4 regions of the Paenibacillus sp. Y301 genome follow, and region 3 is predicted to be linked to each of the others. Evidence: a T-box and tRNA genes for the amino acid it is inferred to sense, from the RefSeq annotation. Region 3 holds a T-box; the other regions hold tRNA genes.
The links. The T-box of region 3 lies ahead of leuS (leucine--tRNA ligase). A T-box ahead of a tRNA ligase gene usually reads a tRNA of that ligase, here a tRNA-Leu.

Region 1: it encodes a tRNA-Leu, which carries the amino acid that the T-box ahead of leuS (leucine--tRNA ligase) is inferred to sense. The anticodon was not compared.
Region 2: it encodes a tRNA-Leu, which carries the amino acid that the T-box ahead of leuS (leucine--tRNA ligase) is inferred to sense. The anticodon was not compared.
Region 4: it encodes a tRNA-Leu, which carries the amino acid that the T-box ahead of leuS (leucine--tRNA ligase) is inferred to sense. The anticodon was not compared.

Annotation. Positions count from the first base shown of each region.
Region 1 covers NZ_JCAIUL010000003.1:263,733-271,557, reverse strand. The annotation lists gene AC1D69_RS07715 (phosphoenolpyruvate hydrolase family protein) at 1-94, opposite strand, end outside; gene AC1D69_RS07710 (Tm-1-like ATP-binding domain-containing protein) at 148-1,401, opposite strand; gene AC1D69_RS07705 (S-layer homology domain-containing protein) at 1,717-4,014, opposite strand; tRNA gene AC1D69_RS07700 (tRNA-Leu) at 4,317-4,400, opposite strand; gene AC1D69_RS07695 (hypothetical protein) at 4,444-4,899, opposite strand; gene AC1D69_RS07690 (GNAT family N-acetyltransferase) at 5,080-5,613, shown strand; gene AC1D69_RS07685 (hypothetical protein) at 5,673-5,885, opposite strand; gene AC1D69_RS07680 (hypothetical protein) at 6,022-6,351, opposite strand; gene AC1D69_RS07675 (xanthine phosphoribosyltransferase) at 6,451-7,023, opposite strand; gene AC1D69_RS07670 (YkvI family membrane protein) at 7,174-7,825, shown strand, end outside.
Region 2 covers NZ_JCAIUL010000001.1:172,775-180,599, reverse strand. The annotation lists gene AC1D69_RS00835 (glycoside hydrolase family 95 protein) at 1-1,380, opposite strand, end outside; gene AC1D69_RS00830 (family 43 glycosylhydrolase) at 1,537-2,964, opposite strand; gene AC1D69_RS00825 (family 8 glycosyl hydrolase) at 3,287-4,432, shown strand; tRNA gene AC1D69_RS00820 (tRNA-Leu) at 4,671-4,756, opposite strand; gene AC1D69_RS00815 (YybI family spore inner coat protein) at 4,936-5,697, shown strand; gene AC1D69_RS00810 (SulP family inorganic anion transporter) at 5,865-7,322, opposite strand; tRNA gene AC1D69_RS00805 (tRNA-Ile) at 7,439-7,512, opposite strand; tRNA gene AC1D69_RS00800 (tRNA-Met) at 7,556-7,629, opposite strand; gene AC1D69_RS00795 (hypothetical protein) at 7,704-7,825, opposite strand, start outside.
Region 3 covers NZ_JCAIUL010000001.1:27,099-34,923, forward strand. The annotation lists gene AC1D69_RS00150 (3-ketoacyl-ACP reductase) at 69-788, shown strand; gene AC1D69_RS00155 (asparagine synthase) at 892-1,050, opposite strand; T-box leader at 1,214-1,489, shown strand; gene leuS (leucine--tRNA ligase) at 1,600-4,038, shown strand; gene comER (late competence protein ComER) at 4,019-4,858, opposite strand; gene AC1D69_RS00170 (ComEA family DNA-binding protein) at 5,040-5,597, shown strand; gene AC1D69_RS00175 (deoxycytidylate deaminase) at 5,632-6,150, shown strand; gene AC1D69_RS00180 (DNA internalization-related competence protein ComEC/Rec2) at 6,294-7,825, shown strand, end outside.
Region 4 covers NZ_JCAIUL010000002.1:206,127-213,951, forward strand. The annotation lists tRNA gene AC1D69_RS04425 (tRNA-Ser) at 1-40, shown strand, start outside; tRNA gene AC1D69_RS04430 (tRNA-Glu) at 181-255, shown strand; tRNA gene AC1D69_RS04435 (tRNA-Lys) at 301-373, shown strand; tRNA gene AC1D69_RS04440 (tRNA-Leu) at 385-467, shown strand; gene AC1D69_RS04445 (MFS transporter) at 607-1,809, opposite strand; gene AC1D69_RS04450 (MarR family winged helix-turn-helix transcriptional regulator) at 1,824-2,279, opposite strand; gene AC1D69_RS04455 (nitrogen regulation protein NR(II)) at 2,385-3,014, opposite strand; gene AC1D69_RS04460 (helix-turn-helix domain-containing protein) at 3,183-3,542, shown strand; gene AC1D69_RS04465 (urease accessory protein UreF) at 3,628-4,266, opposite strand; tRNA gene AC1D69_RS04470 (tRNA-Leu) at 4,568-4,650, shown strand; gene AC1D69_RS04475 (Nramp family divalent metal transporter) at 4,781-6,124, opposite strand; gene AC1D69_RS04480 (hypothetical protein) at 6,384-6,662, shown strand; gene AC1D69_RS04485 (thiol-disulfide oxidoreductase DCC family protein) at 6,788-7,234, shown strand; gene AC1D69_RS04490 (hypothetical protein) at 7,254-7,529, shown strand; gene AC1D69_RS04495 (nucleotide-binding protein) at 7,731-7,825, shown strand, end outside.

The DNA of each region.
Region 1 (7,825 bases), on a different contig from region 3:
CCGAAAGACCGGTTCCAGCCCCTGATCCGATAATGGGGTTACCTGCTGCAATTTCATTGCGCATACGATCAAGTAATTCTCGCCTAGTAGCCATGTCATCCTCCCTTTTTTAATAAATTCAATTAGTCTATTTACACTGTACTCATACTACTGCGACTGTGAAATCCACTCTTGATAAAGCTCATGTAGGCGGTCAGCCATGGCTTCTGCAAACTTCGGGTTATTAATATCTGTGTCCATTTCAATAATCTCCACCACATTCGGATCAAGGTATTCCTTCAGTGCATCGATGAGCGCTTGATCAGCTTCTTTATGATAGAAAATTTGACCTTCTATTGAGATTATAGAGTTTCCTTGGAGTGGAATAAAAAGTGTAATCGGACCTTTCGATGCATTAAGCTTATCCGCAATACTTCGGCCTAATTCCGTACACTCATCAGGTGTTGTACGCATTAAAGTAATGGTGTCATTATGTTTATAAAGTAGTCTATCTTTGAACTTGGTCGGTACGGTCTCCATCGGACCAAAATTGACCATATCCAGCGCACCAAGGGAAACCACTTGTGGAATACCTGTCTCACCTGCTGATAGCAGGCGATGCGGTCCTGCCGAAAGTACCCCACCCACAAGTTCATCAGCTAATTCCGTCGTAGTCACATCCAGCGATGCCGTAATGAACCCATCTTTGATCAAAGACTCCATGGATTGTCCACCGGTTCCAGTCGCATGAAAGACTAGAACCTCATATCCAAGTTGTTCTAGTCTTTCTCTTGCCACATTTACAGATGGAGTCGTCACCCCAAACATAGTAGCGCCGATAAGAGGTTTTTCACTGATCAATGACGGTAGCGCAATCTTCACCATTCCCGACATCGCCCCAGCTGCATTGGTTAGAATTGTAGCCGATATCTGGTTGATTCCAGCAATATCCACAACCGAATGCATCATGGTAATATCAGTTGCTCCTACATAGGAACGAGTCTCCCCTGATGCCATCGTCGATACCATTAACTTTGGTACTCCTATTGGCAATGCTCGCATAACTTGTGTGATAAGTGCCGTCCCACCTGAACCTCCTAGTCCCAAAATCCCATTCATCCGGCCCTCTTCATATAATCGTTGAACAATAACACCCGCTCCTTGTGCCATTGTTGTGATAGAGGCCCCTCGATCATTGGAGGCAACCAACTCCGATATACTGGTGCCCGCCGCTTCAGCAACATCATGATGAGAAAAGTCTACTGCTGTAAGTGCCTCTCCCAATATACCTGAGTCAATCAGAATGGTATGAACGCCACTCTCATTTAACCGATCTTTGATATAGGCGTACTCCGTTCCTTTGGTATCAAAAGTACCGAGTAATACGACCGTAGGATTTTTACGGAAATCATCATTTCCCATTTAGGATTCCTCCTCGCCAACTGTAAGCCCTTACACAAAATAATTCCGTGATATCATCATTTACACTCTATAGATCAATCTAGATCCTATGAATTATATATAGTGTCCTACGATTCCTAATATTCCATCTATACTAATTTCAATAGAACACTAGTCAAATGCACGCCATATTCCATTCCATTTCATACAACAACAATGCAGGAAAGGTATACCCTCTCTTTCTTTTTCTAAAACAACTAAAAACAAGGCCTCTCCCCAGAAGGACGGCCTTGGCTTAGTTAAGTCACTATTCCAGTGTACTTGTTTGTTGAACTTTTACTTATGCTGTAATAAAGATATAATCCATGTCGCTGCCTCTGCTCGGGTTGCACTCTGATTCGGTGCAAAGCGATTGCCACCAACGCCATGTACAAGGCCCGCTTCGGCTACGGCTGCGATATAAGGAACTGCCCATTTCGGAGCCTCACTCGCATCCGCAAAAGTTAGTTTCGCCGCCTGATTAACCTGAATACCCATAGCACGGCCAATCAATACTGCCATTTCTGCCCGACTAATCTGCTGAATAGGGCGGAATTGATGATCATCATACCCACTTACGATCCCCGCTTGTACCGCCTGAGCCACAAATGTCTGAGCATAGACCGGGATTTGCTTGTTATCTTTAAAATCCAATGATTTACCCGTGTCCGTTAACGCTAATGCTTTAGCTAGCATGGTTATAAACTCTGCACGATTCACCATTTGATCTGGACGGAATGTTCCGTCAGCATATCCAGTAATGAATCCAAGACTTGCTGCCTGCTTAATTACATCTGTTGCCCAATGGTTGTTGATGTCTGAGAAGGTCGCTACTGGAATAACTGGAGTTATTGGTGTTGTCGTAGTACCTGTATCGCTATTCCCTGTTGTGTTGCTGGTAGTGGAACTTCCTGTAGTAGTACTTCCGGTTGTACTACCGGTGCTACTACCCGGAGAACTTCCGTTATTACCACTTGGGTTACTTCCAGTACCGCTTCCAGGATTACTTCCAGTGCCACTATCTGTAGATTGTTTCTTAATACCAAATTGATCAATAATATAAGGCTTCCCGCCATCTACATTCTGATCAATTTCATAAGATACTGCCGTCAACTTATCCCCGTCAATGGTAATTCCCACGAAGTTCTGAACCTGACCACGCAGTGGACGCGAATTGTCGCCCGGATCTGCTCCATATTTAGCCGCATGATTCTCATCTGCCACATTAAAGAGGCTATAGTAAGTATCGTCCATTTTTGTATTTTTGTAATATACCTTAGGTCCAGCTGTTGCTGGGATCATATAGATTGTGCCATCTGGATTCACGGTATACTTCATTTCTTGTCCGTTTAACGTTTCAGAGATCATTTCGGCTTCTGTTGCTTTGCCTTCTTTATTAATGGGTTTGCTGCGTGCATAGATATGATCGTGACCTTGTACAACGAAGTCGATGCCAAGCTCCGCCATAATTGGGGCAATTTTATTTCGTACGCCGTTCGTTCCCATGATGTCTTTGTCAGATGCATGATTCGAAGTCGTATATGGTCCTTTGTGGAAATTCACAATAATCCATTTCGCACCGGCTGTGCGAGCAGCGGCCACATCAGCTTTTAGCCATGCCACCTGTGCTGGCGTGAAATTCGCATATTCTTCCGAATTCTCATTCGAGTTCATAATAATGAAATGAGTATTGCTGTAATCATATGAGTAATAAGCACCTGTCTCCGTGTTGGAATCCGTCGCTTCTTTTACATTAAAATGCTCATAATAACCATAATTTTTATCTTCATGATTACCGGCAGCCGGAGCTATAGTAATATTCATTAAACTTGGTTGTGCATGGCCTAGGAGCCACTTCCACTGTTCTTCTTTCGTCCCGTTATCGACAATATCACCACTATGTAAGATAAAATTCGCATTTGGGATGGTTGTCATTGCCTTTGCAATCGTCTGTGCTGAGAGATCAGCCTCATCTTCATCTTTTGCCTGCGTATCGGTTAGATCGATGAAGGTGAATGCACCACTCACTGGGGCAGTACGGAATGTACCCACGTCACTCCAACTATTCAGCGATTCATTACCGATACGGAAATAATAGGAGGTATCAGGCTTCAAATTCGTAGCTTCCGCCTTATACATTTTATCATTGCTCGAGTTCTTAGCTACGGATGAGCGAGCTATGAAATGTTGTGAGGATGTGAAGTCAGGTTGAATGTCCTGCAGCTCGACAACCTGTAAATCGCTATATACAGAATCAACAACGCTATACCAGGTAAATCCTTTAGCAGTTGTTGTATCCCCGTTAAACGTTACGGTCACTCTATTTATAGCTGCAGGAGTTGCAAGTACTTCCAGTCCCTCAGTAGCAAGAGTCGTTACTTCATTAATAGTTGATTCCACTAGGGACGCTGCTGGTGTACTGCTTGTTTCACCTTCCACAGGAGGCGTTACCAGAGTGCTGCTTACTTCAGTACGGGTAGTAGGATCTGTAGGTGTAACATCATCGGCAAAGGCAGGTACACCAGAACCCATCAGCGTAAATGCCATGATAACGGATAGAACAGGTTTCGTAACCTTTTTGAATAAAAGTGTCATTTGAAAACTCCCTTGGTTATATTTTATATTCCTAACTACTTCAGAGTAACAAAGGAATGTTTGCTTATTGTTAGCTGTAAGGCGTTCTTGTGTAAATCTTTTAATGCCGTTCATACGATTGTTGTTCATTGTTTACATGATCACCCTGACATAACCATAGGTGTGAGTCATCTACCTCGCTTACACATGATAAATGTTGATTACTTCAGCAACAAAAAAACCACTTCAATACCATGAATGTAGCTTCATGATAAGAAAGTGGTTTAACTTTTCCAAAACAGATTTAATTATTTCTAATATCATGCGGCCAAGAGGACTCGAACCTCCACGGTTGTTACACCACTAGAACCTGAATCTAGCGCGTCTGCCAATTCCGCCATGACCGCATACTACGTAAGGGTTTATCGGACCCTAACTTCTACATTATTGCTAACTATATAACGGATTATACACTCCGACAGATTCAAAATACAAGTATTTCGCTGTATCTTCTTGATTTTCAGGTGACATATCTTTAAACCATTTTTCTTCCATATTCTCCTCGGTTAAATTCATATCTCTCCAAAATGAAAGTCCAATTTCAGGAAAATAATAAATATAACCATCTGATTTTTCCCGATCATAAGGAGAGATTGTATCAATTATCGGAATCAATGTAGATACTTTAGTGTTGAACAGATCTAATCCTTCATACATACAGACGAATTCAATCTCTGCACCTTTAAATAAATCTATAAAGGAACATTTATCATCTTTGTATTCAACCTTGAAAAAGAGTGGCGAATTCTGTGTTAGTCTATCAATTTCACTCATACTCATTCCTAAATTCAACTCTCCGATGGAAATGCCAGGTTTGACTTGGACAGTAGGTATCTCAGATTTCATAGTAATATTCCTTTCTATATCTCCATTCCTCACTTTTCAGAGTATAAAAGACATTTAAACAATTGGTATATTTTGAACCATCTGAAACAATTAATATATACCTTATCCAAAATCCTACCTGTATGGTAAAATTATGTAGTTCGATGTTATCTTGCCACGCCACATAAAGGAGTTAACAAAATGGTTGAATTAAGGAATGTTACATTTGAGAATGTTCATAAGGTATTACAATTAAAACCAGAGGAACATCAAAAAACTTATGTAGAGGATGTATCTACAACAATAGCATTAGCTTATGCAGGGATAAACGAACAGTGTCCAGGTGAATGTTGTGTCATTTATTATGAAAATGAGCCCGTTGGAGTAATTCTTATTGGACAAAGTCAAGTTCGCGAACATGAACCCACAGTTCTTGGACCATATCATTTTGCTTATAGAGTGATCGGATTTTTTATTGATTATCGTTACCAGAATAAAGGAATTGGAAGAAAGGCCTTTCAAAAAGCCTTAGATAAAATTAAAACATTTCCTGATGGCACATCTTTACCTATAACACTTGAAGTAAAAATGCAAAATACCAATGCAATCAAATTTTATGGATGGTTCGGATTTTATGATTCAGGCGTAAAATATGATGATGACTGCGTCTTTATTCGTTTGCCACAGAACAATGAATCAAATCTTTATCTTCATACAGTAAAAAACGCTACATGATCATCATCTCTGACGAAGGACATGTAGCGCCTGTGATATTAAGTACTTATGCTTGTCCCTTATTCCAATTCAGGACGTGGTTCACTTGCTAATTGGTACAAGTAATTCCGATCTAACTTTACCACATTCCGATTGGGTCTCCGAATGAGTACCTGCTCAGCATCCCAAGCAACCACAATTCCTCTTACATCATTACTTCTCTCTGAATCTCGTACGACTCTTACCTTCTCGCCACCCACACGAAAAGCATCCAATTCTTCATCACTAATCATCTATACTCACCCCCGTTAGATCTGTCCCGCTGTATCAAGTGAACTTCTCATATTAAAAAAAAGACCTAAACAGTTTCATTTAGGCCATTATTATTTACTCTCTATAATTAAGGAAAGTTAAATGATTATTCCATGACTATCGTTGGGCATGTTCTTTACTATCGTTCTTCTCAAACCAGAAATCTAACACCGTAGCTGACATCACTCGACTGTTCAAGTACTCAAATTGTTGTGGGGTAAACATTTCCTTCCATGAGAAGGCGAGTTCCTCACATAAGCTAACAATGGTCAATAATTCCGACCAGGCGACATAACGTTTATACCAAAAAAATTGAGGGTGTTCAAGCATATAGGGATATAGATCATCAAACTCTGTGTGCTTACAATCTAATGCTCGCTCAAAATGATCCTTTGCTGTGGCCAACTTATCAATAAAGAATTGTTCTGATACCGATTCTTTCCCCATTGTGTTGCCTCCTCTCTCCTTCTTATACTTTTTATTATAAGCGATAAAATAGAAGCTGGAAAGCCATTGTCTAAAATTGGGCTAAGCTTTCTTCAGAAATTATTCGCCAAAAGTTATCGTCCCGTTTGCAAGAGATTTAATCTTTACAAGTGATTCTAAAACGATACCTTGTTCACGTATTGTTCGTGCACCCGCTTGAAAACATTTCTCGATGACGATACCTAAGCCAATCAATTCTGCTCCTGAACGTTCGATAATCTTTATTAATCCTCTTGCTGCATCGCCATTCGCAATAATATCATCGATAAATAGGACACGATCGTCACTGTTTAAGTACTGCCGCGATAACATAATGTCTGTCACAATCCCCTTCGTAAAAGAAGGTACGCGTTCACAATATGCATCTGGATCTGCCAGAAGTGTCTTTTTACGTCGTGCAAATACGAGAGGTACTCCTAATTCATAAGCTGTGGCAAAAGCAACCGCAATCCCTGAGGATTCTACTGTTACTACTCGTGTTATACCCGCTTCCGCAAATTTTGAGGCGAATTCACGTCCCATGGCCATCGTAAGTTGTGGATCCACTTGGTGATTTAATAATCCATCCAGCTTTAACACCTGATCAGATACAATTACGCCTTCTTCTATAATTCTTTGTTTTAGTAGTTCCATCATCGTTTGCCCTCCCAAGCCAATCCTTTGACGTTAAAGTACCATAGTTTTAACCCGTACATCAAGTAAATTTGGACAGGTTACAGTCATGTCCTATCGATTTCCAACATACCTTGTACTAATGCGAGTATAGGTTCAAGGAGGAAAAGGATGAAAAATACAGTCCGTACAATGCAAATTGCATTCACTTACATAGGTACCGTAGTTGGCGCTGGATTTGCCACAGGACAGGAAATTCTCCAGTTCTTCACCCAATACGGCAAATGGGCGACATTGACCATCATACTCTCAACAGTTCTCTTTATTTGGTTAGGTACCAAAATGATGATCATCTCACGTAGAATTCATGCTAAATCGTATGAGGATCTCAATAAGCATCTATTTGGAGCTAAATCAGGGGGTTACATAAGCATTGCTATGCTCTTTATTCTTATAGGTGTAAATAGTATTATGTTAGCCGGCGCCGGTTCCGTATTTGTCCAGCACTTTAATCTACATTACCAAACGGGACTTATTCTTACAGTGATTGCCGCCTTCTTCTTGCTGAATAAAGGCATGAGTTCTATTATGCACATGAATAGTATTGTCGTACCGATGATGCTTACTCTTTCACTACTGATTATCTCGAATACATTACACATGCCGAACGCTGACAGTTTCCTGATCTTATCAACAGATCGTAATCTAGGTATAGCATGGTTATCGCCACTTTTATATACAGCATTTAATCTTGTGATGGCTCAAGCAGTGCTGGTACCTTTGGGTAGTCATACGGAAAGTATCTCGGCTATCAAATGGGGAG
Region 2 (7,825 bases), 150 kb from region 3:
CTTCATCGTCTCATATGCCTGGGCTAGGAAATAACGGTCCTGGCCGAACCGGTAATGCTCCCAGAGATGCAGGCACAGCCAGGCGGCGCCCATGGGCCAGAAGGAAGCCGGCAAGTAAGTATCCTGTGGGGCCGTGTCCGCCCAGATATCCGTATTATGATGCGCCGTAAAACCTCCGCATCCATACATGACTCGAGCCGTGGCCCTTCCCGGCTCCCGCAACCGCTCGATCATGTCGAATAGTGGTTCATGACATTCGGTCAGATTGCAGATTTCGGCTGGCCAATAGTTCATTTGCACATTGATATTAATGGTGAATTTACTGTCCCAGGCCGGAGTGAAACTGTCATTCCAAATGCCCTGCAGATTCGCGGGTAAGGAGCCTGGACGGCTAGAAGAGATAAGCAAGTAGCGACCATATTGGAAATAGGTGGCTAGTAGACCGTTGTCCCCCTCCCCACTCTGAAACTGCTTCAGCCGCTCGTCGGTCGGCAAGTCGCTATGCTGCGGATTCTCCGGCAGCGTCAGTGTAACCCGCCCGTACAATCCGCGATAATCTGCAATGTGACGAGCCAGCAGCTCTTCATAGGAAACCTTGCTCAGCTCTACCAGCCGTCTCTTGGCATCAAGCTGCGGATCGGGATGGCGGAATGTGGTCCCTGCGACAAGCAGTAACGTGACCGAGCTCGCCCCATCTACAAGCAAATACTCACCGACGGTGCGGCAGGTGCCATCTTCGGTGACTGCCTTCAGGACGGCGGCAAAGGTGCTACCCCCATAACCACCGCAATTGCCAATCATCGCTAGTCCATTATTCTGCCATTTCTCTGTTTTCTCCAGGTATCTCCAGTTTTGACGGTTAAATCGCGCCTTCAGGGAAACCCCGTTCTTATGGTCGGAGGAAATCCGGATGACAATGGTCTGATCCGGATAGCTTGCCAGCATCTCGCGGGTATATCGGACCTCACCAATTCGGTAGCTGACCCGGGACACGCCACGTTCTAAGTCCAACTCTCTGACATAATCTTCGGCAGGCTGCCCGTGGCCGCCAAACGATAGCAGCAGCTCGCCCAGTGGCAGATAATGGCGCTGCGCTTCAGGCAGTCCCGCCATTGACATAGCTGCCAGCTCCTCCGCCTCCCGCAACCGTCCCTCCAGAATCATGCTGCGGAGCTCAGGCAAATGAGGCAGGGCATCTTCATTATTGCGGTCACGCGGGCCACCGTACCATACGGAATCCTCATTGAGCTGAAGCTTCTCCTCAGCTGTACCGCCAAAAATCATGGCACCTAACCGCCCGTTCCCAATCGGCAATGCCTCATTCCATTCCCGCGCCGGTTGGCTGTACCATAACCGCCGCTTGTGTTCCACACTTGTCATGATTGCAACGCTCCTTCAATCAGCCTCATATAGTATCGTGGTTAGCCAGCTCTACTAGCAACTTGATTATCTTAGAATCTAACTCGAGTCGAGCTAGTTCTTGAAACGTCCGTTCATATCCTTGAAACACTCCGTTAGGAAATGTCGCGTGGTGGGTTATTCCAAAGTAAATGAGGCCAAACTGGCGCTTCCGTTGCCAGTATACGTAAAATACAATGCTTGTACGCCATCAGGAATAGCCACTTCCGCACTGTACTCCTTCCAAACATTCGTAAATTCTACTGGTATTCGCCCTAATGTCGGTCCACTCCACGACGTTTTCACTTCAAATGCACCTTGGCAATATCCGCGCACTTTGATTATGACTCTAGTGATTCCTTCACATGCAAAATATTTAAACCCCGCAGTAGCCGAATCCGTCATATTGGCAATATAGCTGGTTTCCTCATCGCCATCCCTACCGTCCTGCGTAATCTTCGGAAACCGGCTATCCATCCATGCTCCGGTAGGACCGAATCCTCCTGTATACATTTCATGATGTTTGCAGAACAAATGGCAGGCCAGATATGCCGGATATTCTCCCTGACCCTCGAGTGGTCCTCCGTTCGAACCGCAAGACGTGATCTCCACCTGGGGAATGGTGCCATCCTTAAGGAATTCGATTCGCTCGATACAGCCTTGCCGAGAGAAGGCCGTTCCATTGGTGTGCCGGTGATAAAAAATGTACCACTCTCCATTGATCTCCACGATACTGCCATGATTGTTGCCGCCATAATACATTGGCTGGTCCGCCGGCTTGTACGTATCGATATGAAGATCACAATTGCTCACAATGACTCCCTGGTATGTGAAGTCTTTGGTCGGATGCTGGCTGCTTGCATAACACAGTTCATGCATGGAGATGGAGGAATAGATCAGATAATAGGTATCTCCCCTTTTGCGAATTGAAGGAGCCTCAAAGAACTCATAGTCTTCGAAGCCACTCCCTTTACTGTAGGGCTGGCTCGGTGCAACAAATACAGGTTCTTCAATTATAGTAAGCATATCCGGACCAAGTACCATTGCCATAGCACCGTGTCTGGATTTATCCCCAAATCCACAAAATCCAGTGTACAAGTAGGTCTTCTCTCCTTCAGTCAGTACGCCGGGGTCAAACTGCGGCTCATCGCCTTCCTTTTCCCCCAATCGTATTCCATCGGCATATCTTACATAGCCGTAGAACTCATACTTACCCCCCGGCTTGTCACAGACAGCCACCGAAACAACGGGAATCTTATCGAGCACATAATAGAGATAATACCGCCCGTCCGTTCCCACGGTGACGTCGGGAGCATATAAGCACATGCTACCTTCAGGATTAAGCGGGTCATCCGTAGTTCGGTAGATCACGCCTTCGCATCGCCAATCGGCCAGATTGTCCTCCGGTGCCGACCAGCATACATAGTCGTTCAAACAAAAAGCGTGTCCATTAAAACGGTCATGTGAGCCATACACATAGACTCTACCTTCAAAAACATATGGTTCTCCGTCAGGGATATATTCCCAAGACGGGAGATACGGATTTAATCCTTGTTTTTTCACCATCGTAATTTCACCTTTGTCATTTATGATTTTATGCTTGTACAATCACTTGGATGGAATAATTACCATGATCGGGGTGCAAATAATTATTTCCCCAAGGTATGAACATCACCCTCAAAGTATATGGAGCGACTTAGCCTAAGTCCATGACATATAGTCACATAATATTGATCTATTCTTAGATTAGTAGCGTTGTTCGGCAAAGGACTTATGGAGCGAGAATACCACACACGAATCGCCTATAATTTTCAAGGTAAACGCTTTAATTTTTATAGCATCGGTCATGTTATACTTTGGGCAAAACCCTATCCAATGGAGGATTGTTATGAATATATTTAAGGAAGGCTCAATTTATACAGGAGAATACAGGAACCTGTTCCAAGAGAATGGAATGTCAAAAGAGGAGATCAGGCAAAGGCTTGACGACACCTGGAACGAATTGTTTTACGGTGCGCCTGATGTACGAATTTATCATCCTATGGGTGACGATAAAGGATATATCGTAGATACCGGCAATACCGATGTGCGGACAGAGGGCATGTCCTACGGGATGATGATGGCTGTTCAAATGGACAAGAAGGAAGAGTTTGACCGACTCTGGAAGTTCGCTAAGGTATACATGCAACATACAGAAGGCCGTTACAAGGATTATTTTGCCTGGCACTGTAAATTGGACGGAACACGACTGTCGCACGGCCCGGCGCCGGACGGAGAAGAATTTTTCGCAATGGCACTGTTCTTCGCCTCCAAGCGCTGGGGTGATGGAACCGAACCCTTCAACTACTCCGAGCAAGCCAATATCATTCTCCGCGCCTGTGTGCATAAAGGGGAAGATGGAGAAGGCGATCCGATGTGGGACCCGGCAACTAAGCTGATTAAATTCATCCCTGAAACACCTTTCAGCGATCCCTCCTACCATCTGCCGCATTTCTATGAATTATTTGCTCTACAGGCCGATGAACAGGATAAGGCCTTCTGGAAAGACGCCGCAGTTAGAAGCAGAACTTATTTACAGAAGGCTTGCCATCCAGTGACAGGTCTTTCCCCCGAATATGCTAACTATGACGGAAGTCCTGCTGAACCCCAGCCACATGGAGACTTCAGCCACTTCTTCAGCGATTCTTACCGCGTTGCTGCCAACATCGGTCTGGACTATCAATGGTTCCACTGCGACCCTTGGCAGGTGGATCAGTCCAACCGGATTCAGGCTTTTTTCCGGGACATTGAAGTCGACGATTACAGGCGCTACACCATTGACGGCCAACCTTTCGTGGAGCCATCCTTGCATCCAGTCGGCCTTCTGGCAACATTGGCCATGGCCTCACTCGCTGCCGATGGACCAAATGCCGGACATTTCGTCAAGCTATTCTGGAATACACCGCTACGTACAGGAGTTCGCCGGTATTACGACAACTGCCTATACTTCTTCAGTATGCTAGCACTAAGCGGAAACTACCGTATTTATTCATAAACAGAAACAAGAAATCGCCCCATATGGATCAATGGAATCCTAATCTTCCATCCATTAAGGAGCGATTTCTGTTTGGTATGATTTCCGGTAGAGGCAACTAGCCCTACCACAACATTGTTTGTCAGCTTATTCAGCTCTAACCGCAGTATCAACACAACGCAATATTCTAATCATATAATAAAAAAATCGCATGCCCCTCAGTAGTAATGAGAGTCATGCAATCTTCGTAAATCAAGTATGCCGAGGACGGGGGTCGAACCCGTACGGTACTCACGTACCGCAGGATTTTAAGTCCTGTGCGTCTGCCTGTTCCGCCACCCCGGCATAGCAAGTGTGAATCTGTCATTTCTAATAAATTAGTAACGGTCGAATTCAACTTTATTAGTATACTTCATATTCCAAACAATTTCAAGTATTTAATTTAATTAATTATTTTGAACAGCACATCTTCATGCATCTAATCATAAAGTATGGGTAAACACCTATCTGAAGGAGTAGATTTCATGAATGCATACATGCATAACACACCACAATTTCACAACCGAAACTTAGAGCAGACAACGAATAAGGAACTTATTATCGATCATGCAAGTGCAGATGTAACTGGCGACCGTGTCGTAGACCAAATATGGCTAACAGGTTATAAGCTAGATAGTAACAGCCCTTATATAAGTGATATATCTATTCACATTAAGGATGGTACTACCTCTACCATTTATCGAATCAAACCCACCGAGAACTCTGGGTACAACCCACGTCTATTTCTAGGGGATTTTACTGGCAATGGAACCTCAGATATTCTTCTAACCATAGACAGTGGTGGTTCAGGTGCCATTACGTATGATTATCTGTATAGTTTTGCTCAAGGGAAACCACAACTTCTATTCAACTCCGATGTATATAACGACTATTGGAAGTATAAAGTGACTTATCTCGATGGTTATCGACTGCAAGTTACTAACACTAATGCAGAACAAGTATATACCATTGATATCTCCTCTCGTGGAAAAGACTACTTGGATGGCATCTACAACCCTGATGGAACGTTGAAGTCCCCTACAGAAGGATGGGTAGACCCCCTCAGTGGCTTATATCCAGTCGACTTCGACGGTGATGGGGTATATGAATTGTTAGCATTCCAAGGTGTGAGTGGACTATATCATGCAGATCGATTCGGATACATTCAGAATGTCCTGAGATGGCAGAACAACGGATGGACATTACAAAGCCAGTGGTTTGCAATTAACGGTGCTCCTGCCCAGTAAGCGTAGAGTATAAATGACTCGTATAGAATGACATCATCTTTATATGCGAAAATAGGCATCGATGAAATAAATTGTGTGAATGATGTCTGAATCCGGAATCACTACAAATTGTTTTTGAACTTTTTAAGGGACCTGAATTTAATCAGGTCCCTCTTCTTCTCTATCTATTAATGGCCGCTAGTCATAGACAAGCCCATTTTATCTATAAGGATCTGACTTTCCTTATTCAGACCCACGATTTCGACTTTCTTGTCTAGTTGTTCATATTTCGCAATCACTTTGGATATCGCTTCAACAGCTGATTGATCCCATACATGTGATCGACTAAAATCAATCGTAATATGTTCAGGGTCTTCGTTATAGTGAAACAGCCCCACAAAGTGTGTCATCGTCCCAAAGAACATCTGACCTCTAACCTTGTATTCTTTATGTCCATCTAGCACAGCAGATTCTTCAAATCTAATCTTACCTATCTTCCAAGCAAAGAATAAAGCACTCAGTAATACCCCGGCGATGACACCATAAGAAAGATTATGAGTCCATACTACAATGACTACGGTCACGATCATTACCAAAGCATCTGTACGAGGAATCCGGTTCAACTCTCGAATTGAATCCCATTTAAACGTATCCAGGCAGACCATGAACATCACGGCAACAAGAGCAGCCATCGGTATTTTCGTAACAACGGGCCCCAGAACAATGATAAGGAACAATAGAAATACACCAGCAACCAATGTTGACAATCGTTTTCTACCACCCGACTTAACATTAATCACCGACTGTCCAATCATGGCACAACCCGCCATGCCTCCGAAGAATCCATTAACTGCATTGGCGATCCCTTGCCCACGAACTTCTTTATTCTTATCACTGCCTGTTTCAGTCATCTCATCTATTATCGTTGCCGTTAGTAGTGATTCAAGGATTCCTACGACCGCCATGGAGAAAGAATATGGCAAAATAATAAGGAATGTGTCCATGGAAAATAAAACTTGCGGTATATGCAGAAATGGGAGCGTGCTAGTAATCGTACCCATATCGCCTACCGTATTAATATTCAATCCAAAACTAATAGAAATAATAGATACCACAACAATAGCAACTAATGCTGAAGGAATAGCCTTCGTGAATAAAGGAACGATATAAATGATAGCTAGCGTTAGAGCTACTAGTGCATACATAACCCAACTTTGCCCTTTGAATTGCGTTAATTGAGCTATAAACACGAGAATTGCTAATGCATTGACGAAGCCATTCATGACCGAATGGGGTACGAAGCTAACCAATTGACCTATTTTTAATATCCCCATCAAATATTGTATAATCCCTGTCAGTATCGTTGCAGCAAACAAATACTCAATACCATGGTCTTTCACCAAAGTGACCATAAGCAGAGCCATAGCCCCCGTAGCAGCCGAGATCATCGCAGGCCTACCACCCACGATTGAAATAACGACAGCCATGCAGAACGAAGCATACAGACCTACCATGGGGCTCACTCCTGCAATAATCGAGAAGGCGATCGATTCTGGAATAAGAGCCAGAGCAACTGTCATACCCGATAATATATCCTTCCGAGTATTACCAAGCCAAGTAGAATGGCTCAATTGCAAACCTTTCAATCTGATTCCCCCAATATCTATAATTCTATAAAATAAAATTTCTAAAAGAATGTATAATCAACCTTCTATCCTAATTTGGACAAATAAAAAAACCTTGAAATCAAGGTTTCTAGAAGTGGGCCCTGAGGGACTCGAACCCCCGACCAATCGGTTATGAGCCGACCGCTCTAACCAACTGAGCTAAGGGCCCTAAATATTATGTAAACCACATTAGATAATGGCAGTTTAATGAATTGCGGGGGCAGGATTTGAACCTGCGGCCTTCGGGTTATGAGCCCGACGAGCTACCGGGCTGCTCCACCCCGCGTCAGTAAAATATTTTTCAACAGCGACAAGATATAATATACAACACTTGCGGCACTCACGTCAAGCCTTTTTTATTTAAGGAATAAATCGAACACCATATCTCCCTTTACGAGAACGAAAAATCTCAACGGAATGAGGATCATTGTATCCATAAATCCAACCGTCCTGTTCTAATCTTTTAGCAAGGCAACCCGCTT
Region 3 (7,825 bases):
TAGTATATACTTGAGAAGTGAGTTTGATTGAAGACTATCGATATAACACATATGAAGGAGTGAATGAAATGGAATTGAAGAATAGTACAGCCATTATTACTGGAGCAGGAAAAGGAATTGGTCTAGCTATAGCTACAACCCTTGCTAAAGAAGGTGTTAATCTAGGGCTAATCGCTAGAACAACGTCAGATCTAGAAGGACTTCGTAACACTTTGACTGAAACTTATGGCGTCAAGGTTAGTATTGCTACAGCGGATGTTTCTGTAAAGGATGAAGTGGACAAAGCAGTGGACAGTTTAAAAGAACAACTAGGTTCAATTGATATTCTGATTAATAATGCTGGATTTGCAGAATTCGGAACATTGTTAGAGATGGATCCTGAAGTATGGGAGAGAATGATGCGCGTTAACCTAATGGGAACTTATTATGTAACTCGTGCGGTACTTCCTACGATGGTAGAACAGAATAGTGGTAACATTATTAATATCTCATCCACTGCAGGTGAGAAAGGATTTGCAACAGGTTCAGCGTATTGTGCTTCTAAGTTCGCGGTATTAGGATTAACGGAATCCGTTCTGCAAGAAGTTCGCAAATTCAACATTCGTGTTGTTGCACTGACTCCAAGTACAGTGAATACAGATCTTGCTAAGAATGCGGGCTTAAAAATAGGTGATGAAGATCGCATGATGCAACCTGAGGATGTGGCAGAGTTAGCTCTGGCTACCCTGAAACTTCCACAGCGCGTGTTTGTAAAAACGGCTGGACTTTGGACAACAAATCCGCAATAATGGATCATCAAACAAGCCTTGGATCCTTTGATCCAAGGCTTGCTTTTGCGTGTGTTACTAAGGAGCATGAGATCAGATCTAATGTCCTTATTGTCTCTCCAATTTAACGATGTTCTACAAGGTCAATACTTCCAAGGATAATATGTGCTAGACCGAAGCCTAGTACGCCATACGCAGCAAGCTTATACTTACTTCCAAGTAACGCAGCACCAGATGCTGATACAACAGTTCCAAGAACAGTAGGAATCATCCCTTCGCGCATATGAACACTCCCTTAGATTGGTTTGGAAAGACGTATAGTAGTCTTTGTCAAAATATAATGAACTATACGCTTGAGACATGATCAGTAACCTATATATTTGTCGAGGGTCATTTGTTGACTTATCTTCCTTAATTCTGTATAATATGGTTCATCAAAATGCATATTTTAAACGTTGATGAGGAGTATTAATTTCGAGAAATATCACTCAGAGAGCCGGTGGTTTGCTGGAAGCCGGTTGATGATCCGAAACGAACTTACCTTGGAGTCATGATATGATTATGGAAGAGCTTAAACGTTCTACGATGTAGATCGTCAAGAGTTTCTATATCTAAAATATCGTCGTCTTGCCCGCGTTAAGGGTTCAAAGTGAGTGGAGAACAAAGAATGTATTCCACTAACTAGGGTGGTACCACGGGAATTCAGACCTCTCGTCCCTAGCGATCAAACGCTAAGGATGAAGAGGTTTTTTTGATGGGCAAATGTAAGAGGTCTGCTTTTCAGACAAATTACATATTACACTGCACGAATTTTGAAGGAGGACAAATAATCATGAGTGAACAGCAACAAGGTCAAGGTTATCAACCACAAGCGATTGAGCCGAAATGGCAACAATATTGGGAAGAGCATAACACATTTAAAACAGGGGAAGATCCAGCTAAACCGAAGTTCTATGCTTTGGATATGTTCCCATACCCTTCGGGTGCAGGTCTTCATGTAGGCCATCCTGAAGGTTATACAGCGACGGATATTGTCTCTCGTTATAAACGTATGCGTGGATACAATGTGCTTCATCCTATGGGATGGGATGCATTTGGTCTACCAGCGGAGCAACATGCTATTGACACAGGAGAACATCCAAAGGGATTCACAGTTCAGAATATTAATACTTTCCGCCGTCAGATCAAATCTCTAGGTTTCTCATATGATTGGGATAGAGAGATCAGTACGACAGATCCTGAATATTATAAATGGACACAGTGGATATTTATACAGTTGTATAATAAAGGACTTGCTTATGTAGCTGAAGTGCCAGTCAATTGGTGTGAAGCATTGGGTACTGTACTTGCGAATGAAGAAGTCATTGATGGATTAAGTGAACGTGGAAGCCATCCTGTTGTCCGCAAACCAATGAGACAGTGGATGTTGAAGATTACGGAATATGCAGATCGCTTGTTGGACGATCTAGAGGAATTGGATTGGGCTGAGAGTATCAAAGATATGCAACGTAACTGGATTGGTAAATCCAAAGGGGCTGAAGTGACATTTGATATTCAAGGTCACGAAAAGCAACTCGTGGTATTTACAACTCGTCCAGACACGTTGTTCGGTGCAACGTATTGCGTTCTAGCTCCAGAACAAGAGTTAGTAGATCAAATTACGACAGAAGAACAAAAGGCAGCTGTAGAAGCTTATAAGATCCAAGCTTCACACAAAAGTGATCTTGAACGTACAGATTTGGCTAAAGACAAATCAGGGGTATTCACAGGGGCTTATGCTGTTAACCCAGTAAATGGCGCTACTATGCCAATCTGGGTTGCAGATTATGTTCTTGCTGGATATGGTACGGGAGCTATTATGGCCGTACCAGGACATGATTCACGTGACTGGGAATTTGCCAAACAATTTGGGATCGACATCGTGGAAGTGATTAAAGGCGGTAATGTTGAGGAAGAAGCATACAGCGGTGACGGTGAACATGTCAATTCCGATTGGCTTAACGGTCTAAACAATGTCGATGCTATGGCGAAGATGATCACTTGGCTAGAAGGGAATGGCAAAGGTCAAGGTAAAATCACCTATCGTTTGCGTGACTGGTTATTTAGTCGTCAAAGATACTGGGGAGAGCCTATTCCAATCCTTCATCTAGAAGATGGGACAATGAAGACGGTTCCTGAGGACCAATTACCACTCGTTCTACCTGACGTTGAACATATCAAGCCATCTGGCACAGGAGAATCACCATTAGCTAACGTTCTTGAATGGGTGGAAACAATCGATCCTGAGACGGGAATGAAGGCTCGTCGTGAGACCAATACCATGCCTCAATGGGCAGGTAGTTGCTGGTATTACTTACGCTTTATTGATCCACACAATGATAAAGAGTTATGTTCTAAGGATAAGCAACAACAATGGCTTCCAGTAGATTTGTATATCGGTGGTGCAGAACATGCTGTACTTCACTTGTTATATGCACGTTTCTGGCATAAGGTGTTATACGATCTTGGCATCGTAGATACGAAAGAACCATTCCATAAACTTGTGAATCAAGGGATGATTCTAGGTACTAACAATGAGAAGATGAGTAAATCGCGTGGTAATGTCGTTAATCCAGATGAAATTGTCCAAAGTCACGGTGCGGACACACTTCGTATATACGAAATGTTCATGGGACCACTAGAAGCGACTAAGCCTTGGAGTATGAATGGTGTAGAAGGAAGCCATCGTTTCCTTTCTCGTGTATGGCGTTTAATCATCAATGACGAAGGCACTTTAAATAGTAAAATTGTCGATGGTGAAGGCAGTGATGAATTTAAACGTACTTGGCATAAGAGTATTAAAAAGGTAACGGAAGATTTGGAGAACTTACGCTTTAATACAGCGATTAGTCAGATGATGATCTTCGTAAATGAAGCATACAAGGTTGAAGAGTTGCCACGTGTCGCTGTGGAGAACTTTGTACAACTTCTGTCACCACTGGCACCGCACATTTCCGAGGAATTGTGGCAGCGCCTTGGGCATGAAGACAGCATCACGTATGCTGAATGGCCAACATATGATGAATCTTGGACAGTGGATTCAGAGATTGAGATCGTCGTACAAGTGAATGGTAAGATTGTAGAGCGTACCATGATTGCGAAGGATATGGATAAAGATGCCATGCAAGAGTATGCTTTGGCTCTTCCTAGTGTTCAGCAAGCTATTGCGGGTAAAAGTATTCGTAAAATGATTGCTGTTCCAGGTAAATTAGTTAATATTGTGGTCGGTTAATTTCACTGAAATATTCATTTAGCTTATCTACATCTTCATCATATTTATTGTGAGTTGTGGTAATAAGATTGTGAAATATACCATCTAAGCTGCGGTCTAATTGAGATAAGGCTTGGGCGGTAATACCACCAGGAACGGCTACCAGTTCTTGAAGTTGTAGAGGGGTTAACCCTCCTTGGGTTAACAGCTTGCCCGTACCCATCATCATCTCACTTGCAAGACAGGTTATTTCCTCTTGGGAAATGCCTGTCATTTCCACAGCAGCATGGATCCATTTTACTAAGAAGAAACTCATAAAAGCAGGCCCGCAACTTGTGAAGTCAGAGTTAATGCGTGCCTGCGATTCTTTTATTTCTATCGGCTTGCTGATGAAAGAGAGTAGATTATGCAGGAGTTGCTTATCTTTCTCTTGAATTCGGCTACCATACATAACTAATGAAGCACCACTTCCTACCTTATGAGTTACACTTGGAATCACCTTAGCAATCTTACAGGGAAGATGCTCCTCTAAATGCTGTAACTGTACAGGACTAGTGATCGACACGAATATTTGGTCATTTCGAACATGATCCTTAATTTCTTGAATTAAACTAACGAATTGAAGAGGTTTGACACAAACGAATAACACGTCACAATTGGTTACTGTCTCGATGTTGTTGCTGCACACATTTAGACCCTTGTGGCGTTCAGAGAGTAATAGTGGCTTTTCTATAGATCGATTACTTATAAATAACTGCTGAGGCTCTATTGCACCAAAATTGATGAAAGCGTCGATTAAGAGGCTTCCCATACTTCCGGTTCCAATTAGTCCAATCCTCATGGGATATTCCCTCCTTTCATAATTACGGTAATCACATAGTCCTTCTTCTTAACATATGCATTAGAACCTTTACAACATGACGAATTTACAGATTAGACAAGTAATTATATTTATTTGTATTAAGATGTTGCAGTCAAATTTCGTGATTCTATTCATTCCAATGTGATAGAGGTGTAGTGTAGTGAAACGTAAAGGGGTAGGTATTATGATTGCTCTGTTAGGCAGTGGGTGTATTCTTTTATCCGGTCTAGGGGGTAGCGAAGAAATTGAGGATTGGGAACCATTAAATTTACAAGTAGCACAAGCGTTAGGAGAAGAGATATCTTCTTCTGATCCAAAACAAGAGGAACAAGTAGCGCCCACAAAGACAGTGTTGAGTTCAACTACGGATTCGAAGGCTTCTGTGTCGAAGAACAATGTTAATGAGGTAAATCCGCCCGTTGCGGAGAATAAATCGGCGACGACGATTGTCGAACAGAACGGAGAGCAAGTTAAAGTTGACGCAAAGACGGACTCTAAGGAAACTTCAGCAGATCAATCGAATATTCATAAAATAAACGTGAACACCGCGGATGCCAAAGATTTAATGGAACTTCCGGGGATTGGAGAGAAAAAGGCACAGGCTATCATAGATTATCGTACACAGAATGGTCCCTTTCAAAAAGTAGCCGATCTTAATCATGTGAAAGGGATTGGAACGAAAATGATGGAGAAAATAGCGCCATATGTAGCATTATAGGATTATAATAAAGAAATATAGAGGGGAGGAGAATATCATGATAGATACACGAAAAGACTGGGACACGTATTTCATGGACATTGCATACATGGTATCTACCCGTTCTCGTTGTGCTCGCCGACATGTAGGAGCTTTACTTGTGCAAGGTAAGAAGCTACTCGGCACAGCTTATAATGGTGCTCCAATGGGGATGCCTGATTGTTCAGAAGCGGGCTGTATGATTACAGAGGAAGTATCCTTGATTGAAGTAAATGGAGAACAACAGATGGTTACGAAGCAACGCTGCATCCGCACCATTCATGCGGAACAGAATTTACTGCTTTTCACAGACCGGATTGATCGAGAAGGAAGTACCGTATATGTAACAGACGAACCGTGTTGGACATGTGCGAATATGTTGGCGAATAGCGGAATTGTAGAAATTGTATTTCATAGATCCTATCCTAAAGATACCGACAAAGTGACAGAGATGATGAATAGTAAAGGTATTAATTTTCGCCACTTACAATCTTATGAACCACCGAAAGACACATTAACGTCCGTTTCGAACTAACTAAATAATGTAACCTGTAGGACTTTTCAATCTTATAGTGAAGTTTGATAGAGGAAGAACCTCTTTTGCGAGTTAGTCGCAAGAGAGGTTCTTTTTATTCTATATAAAAGGGATCGTGATAACGAATGCAAGGTAGGCCACTGTTGTTATTTACTCTCTGTTGGGTTATTGGAAGCAGTACAGCATGTCTATACTCAGGCATTGCGTTAGGTTTATTAATGGTTGGGATATCGGTTGCACTTCTAGTAGCTTTGATATTTATGAAAATAAGACGGGTAACGATTATGGTGTTGTGGCTAGCACTCACGGTTTCATGTGGATACTGGGAGTGGCATGATCACGCTAATGTTACTTCGTTACCTCAAGCTGTGAATCAAGACATAGCTAAGCTTACAGGGCTTACTGTAGATGTAGAAGGTATGGTTGTAACCACGGTGAATGTAGATGGAAATCGAGCAGATATGAATGTGTCACTCTCTGGATTGAATTCACATTCTGTATCTGAGAAGGTGATTGTGCAAGTGAAGTTACAGACAAAGGATCAGCAACGAGAGGCTGAGAAATGGCAACGTGGAGACATGGTTAAGCTAAGTGGTACTCTTGAGATTCCGGCAAGTGCTCGCAATTTTGGTGGTTTCGACTATCGAAACTATTTGCGTACGAAAGAAATTCATTGGGTCATGAAGGTCACAGGACTTGAGAATACGGTAGTCGTACCTCCTACTTCATGGAATAGAATCTCTCTATTTCGTGTGAATGATAGACTGAGAGAGAAGATGGCATCCAAGATTGAACAAATATTTCAAGAACCTCATGCTGGATACATGAAGGGTCTGATTATCGGAATGCAAGATGATGTAGATCCTGATACGTATAGCGAATTCTCTCAACTTGGATTGACACATATATTGGCAGTATCGGGCTCCCATGTAGCTGTTTTTGTAGCATGTATGATGATCTTACTTAAGGTGTTCAGACTTTCTCGTGAGACGAAACTTACGATTGTTATTCTGCTAGTCCCTTGTTATGTTCTTTTGACCGGATTTAGCCCCTCGGTTGTTCGCTCCGGAATCATGAGTATGATTACACTTTATGCAGCAAGACAAGGGTTATTAAAGGATGGACTTCATATTATTAGTGCTGCAGCTCTCATGATGCTGGTATGGGATCCTTATTTATTAGTAAATGTAAGTTTTCAGCTTTCTTTTATCGTTACTGTAGGCCTAATCGTATATGTACCCTTAACCATGCCATTATTGGGACGATTGCCCCGTAAACTATCAGGTGCATTAGGTGTGACCGTTATTGCTCAATTGACGTCATTTCCACTAACGATCTATTATTTCAATCAATTCTCATTGCTCTCTTTAGTGGCTAACTTTTTACTGGTTCCTTTAATCTCCATGCTAGTTATGCCACTAGGGATGATTTCATTAGCATTAGGTTCTATATGGTTGCCTCTGGGTCGATGCATAGCATGGATTACGGAGTGTCTTGATAACATTACCTTTACGGTGATCGAATGGATGAATAATTATCCAGCTTTTATAACTATATGGCGATCACCTTCTCTATTATGGATAGTTACCTACTATATTTTGGTATACGTACTCCTGAAATTAGGTAATATATGGGTCGATCACGTGCAACCGTTACCCATCAATACTGACGATAC
Region 4 (7,825 bases), on a different contig from region 3:
CGTAAGCGGTGCGTGGGTTCGAATCCCACTCTCTCCGCCATATGATTAACAATAGCTATCATTTATTTTGATAAATGGAGGGGCCGATGAGGTTCCTTTTTTTGTTTCAAAAAAAGTGCTTGTCATGCCGTTTGTTATTTGTTATAATAAATCCTGTCGTCACAAGAAGTGATGCTTTCTGGCCCGTTGGTCAAGCGGTTAAGACACCTCCCTTTCACGGAGGTAACAGGGGTTCGATTCCCCTACGGGTCACCATTTTAATTTTACCTCACTTATGGCGTACCATTGTACAGTCACCGAGAGCCATTAGCTCAGTTGGTAGAGCACCTGACTTTTAATCAGGGTGTCGAAGGTTCGAATCCTTCATGGCTCACTTTTATGTTTGCGGACGTGGTGGAACGGCAGACACGCTACCTTGAGGGGGTAGTGGGGGTAACCCCGTGGAGGTTCAAATCCTCTCGCCCGCATTATAGTTTTTGAAGAAACCTTACTTTTGTAAGGTTTCTTTTTGTATGCTGAATAATGATCATCTTATCAGTGTATGAAAAAAAACCATCGAAACCATTCATAAACGATTTTGATGGCTTTTATTAAAATATAAGAAATTTAGTTTCCAACCGCTTGTTCCTTACTAGTGTTATTCTTCGTGCGCTTAATCATATAAATCGCGTAGATCGCTATGAACAATACTAGGAATATAGCTGAGGAGCGATACATTACCGCATAACTTGAATGGGAAGCGATTTGCCCTAAGAGCAGAGCACCGATGGCCACGCCCAGATCAAGTGAGTTGAAATACATACTATTCGCCATTCCTTGCTGATGTGGTGATACGGATTGTACCATCCAAGATTGAAGGGTAGGTTGTGCTGTACCGAATCCTACACCATAACATAACGCAGCAACTGCAAGGGAAGCAGTAGATGTTGAGTATGAAAGTAAGAGGAGTCCCGTGATTAGGAATAGTGCTGCCGGAATAATCAACACAATATGCCCTTTACTATCATAAAGTTTGCCAGATATCGGACGGACAATGACCACGGAAATGACATTAAACAAGAAGAATAACGATGCATTCGCAAGATGAACTTCTTTTCCAAATAAGATTAAGAAACTTAATAAACCGCCATATGTAATGGACATGAGCATGTTAAGTAAACTTGGGATGATCAGACTCTTGTTGAAACCTTGTTTTTGAGATGTGGCTGCGAGATCTTTAGGTGCTGCAGTCGGAGATTTTACCTTTTTACTTAATGGATAGATAATTGGAAGAATCAATAAGCTTGTTGCCAATGTTGCATATACTAATGTAGGAAAGCCGCTCTGATTCAATAGGGTACTCCCAATAACCGGTCCTAGCGATAAGGCGATACTTGTGGATAACCCGAAATAACCTAGACCTTCTCCTAATCGTCTTATAGGAATTACACCGGAAGCCATCGTAGGCAACGTTGTACTTCCCATCCCGAAACCAATTCCAAATAGAACACGCATAAGTAGTAATAACGCTAACGTTCCGCTCCATAGATAACCGAATGTAGCGAGTGTGATCAGGATAAGTCCAGTGAACAGAATCGCGTTTCTTTTGCCTTTCTCTAATGCTTTGGCAGAGAATAGACGTGAAGCGATGGCTGATAATGCAAATATAGTTGTGAAAAGACTAACCGTAAGGTCGTTTGCATGGAAATGATCCTTAACATAAGCGGGTAGTGGCGAGAGAATCATTTGTAAATTTAAAAATAATAATAAGTTACATAGGGTCAGCATGATGAACTCTCTGGTCCACAGCTTTTCTTTGATGGTTGTCATTCTAACAATAACCTCTAATCTTGATGAATTTGTTCGATATTATGTTGGATTTGTTGCATGATCTGTTGTAATAACTGTAGTTGTTCATCCGTGACGCCAGATATTATATTGTCATTCAATTCTACTTCGATTGGAATCGTAGCTAGGATGAGTTTTTTTGCAGATTCCGTTGGGTGGATCAAAAATGCTCTGCGATCTGTAGAGTCTGTGCTTCTTGTAATGAGTTGTTTCTTATCCAGAACGTCTAGGATTCGTGTAACGGTGGGTTGATCCTTCTCTGTTCGTCGTGCAATCTTCTTCTGATTAATCCCTTCCTCAAGGTATACCTGATAGAGAACGGACCATTGTTCAGGGGTGATGTCATAGGGTTTGAGTTGAATCGAGAATAAGGTGCTTAACTTGCGAAAAATATGGGCATATCTGAAACCGATGGACTGTTCAGGGGAAGGAAATCTAGACAGCTTAAACACTCCCTTAGAGTTAGTTGTTGTAACAATTATAAGTACAACAATAATGGTTGTCAACGACAATAAGATTAAAGGTACGTTGAGACCTATACTAAGGCAGCTTGAAAATTATACTTCGGATGGGTTATCCAGTGCAGAGGAGTATTTAGGATATAGCGTACGTATACAATCAGGACAAATATCATGGGTGAATTCAGCATGTGTATGTTTCTCCAAAAAATGTTCAATGGCATTCCACAGGAGATTATCATCTTTAATACGTTTGCAGACAGCGCATATGGGAATGAGGCCTCGTATTGTTCTGACCTGCGAAATAGCTTCTTGTAAATCGTGCTCTAATTGTTTCCTTTTAGTGATATTCGTAATCAATATGTTTGCTCCCTTAACGGAGTTAGTGCCATACGCTAAAAGTGGAGAGATTTCTATCATAAGCCACTCTAACTTTTGGTTTATTTTTATACTAAAGTCGTGAGTGAAGGATTGAAGATGTCCTTGAATAATACAGTGGAATGATGATGTTAATAATGTGTGTAATTCTAGTTCATCACCACGGATTTCGCTAATATGAAAAAAATTAACACCTAGCCATTGGAATGTTGAAGGATAGTTATGATACATAGATAATGCTTCCCAGGCTGGATTTACAGCAATAACACGACCTTCACGATTTAGGACTACAATACTTTGTTGTAATGAATGAAGGACTTCGTGATGTAGTGTAGCGGTGAAATTTGACATGAGTGGTCTCTCCCTGCAACATGAGTAGATTATGAACAAATAGATGGAAATTCTGTGATATAATTCAATGGAGACATACTGGATAGTATATACTTTTTTACGTAATTATTCAATATATAATACTTACATGCGTCACTTTTCTCGACAACATTGGAAGGCGGTCATAAGATGCAGACAATTTACCAGCGAATTGAAATTTTAATTAAGAGCAAAGGAATGACTAAAAAGTTATTTTGCGAAGAGTTAGGAATTAGTACAGGGAATTTCGGTGATTGGAAAAGAGGAAAGTCTACACCGAGTACAAATAAGCTGGTTGAGATTGGTGCCTATTTCAATACTAGTCTGGATTGGCTCATTGTGGGCAGAGAATCGCAGGGCGAACTCTTGAAAGAAGAGCAAGAACAATATTCAACAGAAGTAATACGGCAAATACAACGTAATTCTTCTAAATTAAGTGAACAGGAATTGGGGTTTATTAAGGAATGTATTGAATTTACAGATTACAGAAGAAATCAACTTTCCGAATAAAAAAGCTTGTGCTCATTAGAAACGGGTACCTTCCATATTTATGGAGGGTACCCGTTTCTATTGTTGTCATGATTGTTATGGTGATTTAGGCAGTAGAGGAAAATTCATGAACATCCTTAGAGTGCATTGTAACGGAATGCCACTCTGGTGCTAAGAGATCAAGAGAGGTTTGGATCCATCGTTTCTCATCTTCACTGGAAATGTTCATAACGACCGAAGCGCTATGGATACAAGAGGATACTGCTGAGAATATGTATCCTTGTATCGCTTGATCACAGTCTGTGCCTAGTTTTTGGTTAATCCAAGCGTGTACCGTAATTAAGCAACCTACAGCCTCGTGTTTCTGTAGCGTTTCTTCCAGTTCATCGAAGTCCATCCATGGATAAAGAGCCCGAGCTAATTTTAAAAGGCGTTTTCCGTTCTTCTGAGCCGTATGTTTATCGATCGGATTATGATTGCGATCGTGAACGGATTTATCAATTATTGCAATTCGTTCTAGGTCGTTACTCTCAGTAGCGTGATATACCTCTTTGAGCGCCCTAATCTCTGTGTGAAGTAACACATTCTCAAGTTGGCATCTTAAGAATAAATCGAGTTCATCGCGGTTATGAATGTTACCCTTTGATATTTCAGCTTCGAACCCAGATGAATGCCTGAATCCACCTACGTACAAGGAGGAATCTAACATTTGTACGTAATCAAGTAACTTTCTGCCTTTGTCCATGTCATGACACCTCCATGTAATATATTTCGCTATTATGGGAATTGTTTGAATTGTTATATGTTATATAAATTGACGTATCTGTACTTGTGTTAGAGTTATATTGAATTTATTGAACTAATCATACTGAATAGTCACATTGTTGTCAATTTAAATAATGAAAAAAATGTAAATACTATCATCAATATGTTATGTTGTATTACATAAGTGAAGTGCGGTATGGATAGGTCTTTTTTCTTTACTTTTCATAGGCTGCCATGTAAAATATATTGTGTTGCTAAGGGAAATTCCTCTTTATTTTTACGCGGTCGTGGTGGAATGGCAGACACGCTACCTTGAGGGGGTAGTGGGGGCAACCCCGTGGAGGTTCGAGTCCTCTCGACCGCATTAATTAAGTCTTATACGTGCAGGAAAAAGGCAGCTCAAGGTGATTTATCCTTGAGCTGCCTTTTTGGTATTTCTTTTCTGGGTCTTGAAATGACTTCGAGTTTATCAGGTGTAGTGATTATTATGGATCTCATCCAGTAAAGGTGCGGAATATCAAATATATATTTAAAGCTATAATAATGACAGTCACAGACCAAGCTAATATCTGCACCCATAGTGGATTGACAAAGACCCCCATGATTTTCTTATCACTGGTGAACTTAACTAGCGGAACAATTGCAAAGGGAAGTTGTAGTGATAAAATGACCTGGCTAAGAATCAGTAGTTTTTCAATACCTTGTTCGCCAGCAACGGCTGTTACGATGACAGCTGGAATGATAGCTATCAATCGAGTAATTAACCGTCGCAACCATTGAGGAAGGCGGATATTAAGGAATCCTTCCATCACAATCTGTCCAGCAAGTGTTCCTGTAAGTGTAGAGTTCTGTCCGGAAGCCAAAAGTGCGACTCCGAATAGAATACTAGCTAGCGTTGTCCCTACAAGAGGTGTTAAGAGATGATATGCATCGCTGATCTGAGCGACTTCAGTCATTCCTGCTTTATGAAATGTAGCTGCAGCAACGATTAATATGGCTGAATTAATAAATAAAGCTAATGTTAAAGCAATCGTAGAATCCCAAGTTGCAAAATGAATCGCTTCTCGTTTCCCTTTTAGCGTATTCTCATATTGACGAGTCTGTACAATGGAAGAATGCAAATATAAATTATGCGGCATCACAGTTGCGCCAAGGATAGCAATCGCAATATATAGCTTTTGAGGATTCTGAATAATGTCAGGATCCGGTATAAATCCTTTAAATACACTTCCTACATTGGGATGGGAGAGCCACAGATCGATGGCAAAACAGCCACCAATAGTAACAATCAATACAACTACTAATATCTCTAGAGCTCGAAATCCTTTCTTTTGAAGGAGTAATACAAGTAGTACATCCACTGCCGTTATAAGAACCCCATACATAATAGGTATTCCGAACAGTAAATTAAGCGCGATAGCTGAACCAATAACTTCTGCTAAATCACATGCTGCAATAGCTAGCTCGCACAGAAACCACAGACCAATACTGACAGGACGACTATAATTATTGCGACATGCTTGGGCTAAGTCATGTCCCGTGACAATACCAAGCTTACTTGAGAGAGATTGGAGTAGAACAGCCATTAAGTTAGATACCAAGATAACGGATAAGAGCGTATAACCGAATTGAGAACCTCCTGCAATATCTGTTGCCCAATTCCCTGGATCCATATATCCTACTGCCACTAAATAGCCAGGCCCAGCAAAAGCCATAAATTTCTTAATCCATGATCCGGTCATGGGCACCTTCATGGAATGGTTTACTTCTGATAAAGAGGTTCTTCTGTTAACTCTCGAACCGTCATCTGTAGTAAATGTACGATCTGAACCCTTCATATGAATCACATCCTGTAAATTTTGTCATAATAAAGTTGCCTTATATAATACTTATTGTACTCCTGCAATTTTGTTTGTCTAGGGAAACTTAGTGCTGCTTGTCTTGTTTAATTTTATGAAATAAGGTTACTATTTCTCCTTTTAGCCGGAGTAGTGGTATAATAAAATTGACATCAAGTTGAAAATTCATTAAAATGTCTAAGTACTTGTTGGATAAGCCATCTTTGGATTAACAAATTTAATATAATGGGTGATACTGATGTCTTACAGACCGATAATTTCGAACGTGGAAGAAGCCAGCAATAATGAGAAAGATGGATTGTATGAATTCATCATCTATTTGGCAGACGGAACAGAGTGCCGCACGTTTTATAACCGTTATCCTGAATGGAAAATGACCACCATCAGCAGATTGCTCAAAACACCTTGTCCTATATGTCGCAAAGATTTCATTTGCAAATGTATGGAGAACTTTAAAGGTGCAATACAGGAGCAGGTCGATGAACATCAATGGCTTGAGAAAGCTATTGCTAAGTAGATGTAGAATTGAGAAAAGCGTGGGAACTTATCCTTCGCTTTTTTCTTTATGAATTTTCAAACTTTCCGTATGTCATGTTATGATGATTGTGTGTCATAAATAAATAATAGTAGGAGGAGTTAGGAATGGAAGAACACAATGGGAAACCAATTGCGAAAATCACTCCAACAGGTAGTCCTTCTCCCCTTGTACTTATTGATGGTGTTTGTCTGATGTGTCAAGGGGCTACGAAGTTTATTATTCAACGCGATCTTGCAAAAAGGTTCTTTTTTGCTTCTTTACAGTCAGAGATGGGGAAGAAAGTGTTGGGAAAGGGTGGTCTACCTACAGATTCTATGAATACGATCGTCTTGGTTGAAAACGATATGTATTTTACGAAATCTACGGCGGTCTTACGTATTGCCAGACACTTAAAATTTCCATGGTCGCTTATATATAGTTTTATTATTGTGCCCAGATTTATGAGAGATCCTGTATACCAATTTATAGCTAAACATCGCTATCGCTGGTTCGGGAAATCCGATCAATGTATGATACCGTCGCCAAAGGACAGGGAAAGATTCTTAGACTAAATGGAGGAGATTCAACTTCGTGAATAATATTTGGTTAGTTATTATAGGGGTCGTTGTTGTCGTTATATTAATCTTATTATTTAAAATGCTAAGAACTCCGAAGACAACGGTCAACGGTCATGTCATTGAATTCGCGCAGGTGAAGAAAAAGAAACAAAATCAGAAGATGCAAAAGTGTACATATTGCAAGAAAATGGATAAGTTAATTTTCTATGCAAGTGAAGAGGGAACTGTAGTAGGTGTATGTAAGGAATGTAAACCAAAAGCCATTGCAAGAGATATGTTACCTTTATAATGTGTGAATTAGAAATGATAATCATAAATAGAAATTACTTATGAATGTTCTGTATGTTAATTTCATACTTGCTGGCTGGAATAAACTGTGATATTCTATCAGTAAATTAATGGATCATAAACGGAAGCACCGTTTAACAACCGCGTAATTGCGGCTGTTGAACGGTGCTTTTTGGTGTTTCATTGTTAAAGGAGGAGACTTATGATTCCTGCTAGAGTAGTGCTGGTAGTGCTGGCTGTTCAGGAGAACGAATATATTGAGCCATTACTCTGCTACGTCCACAGTAGTGAGTTCGG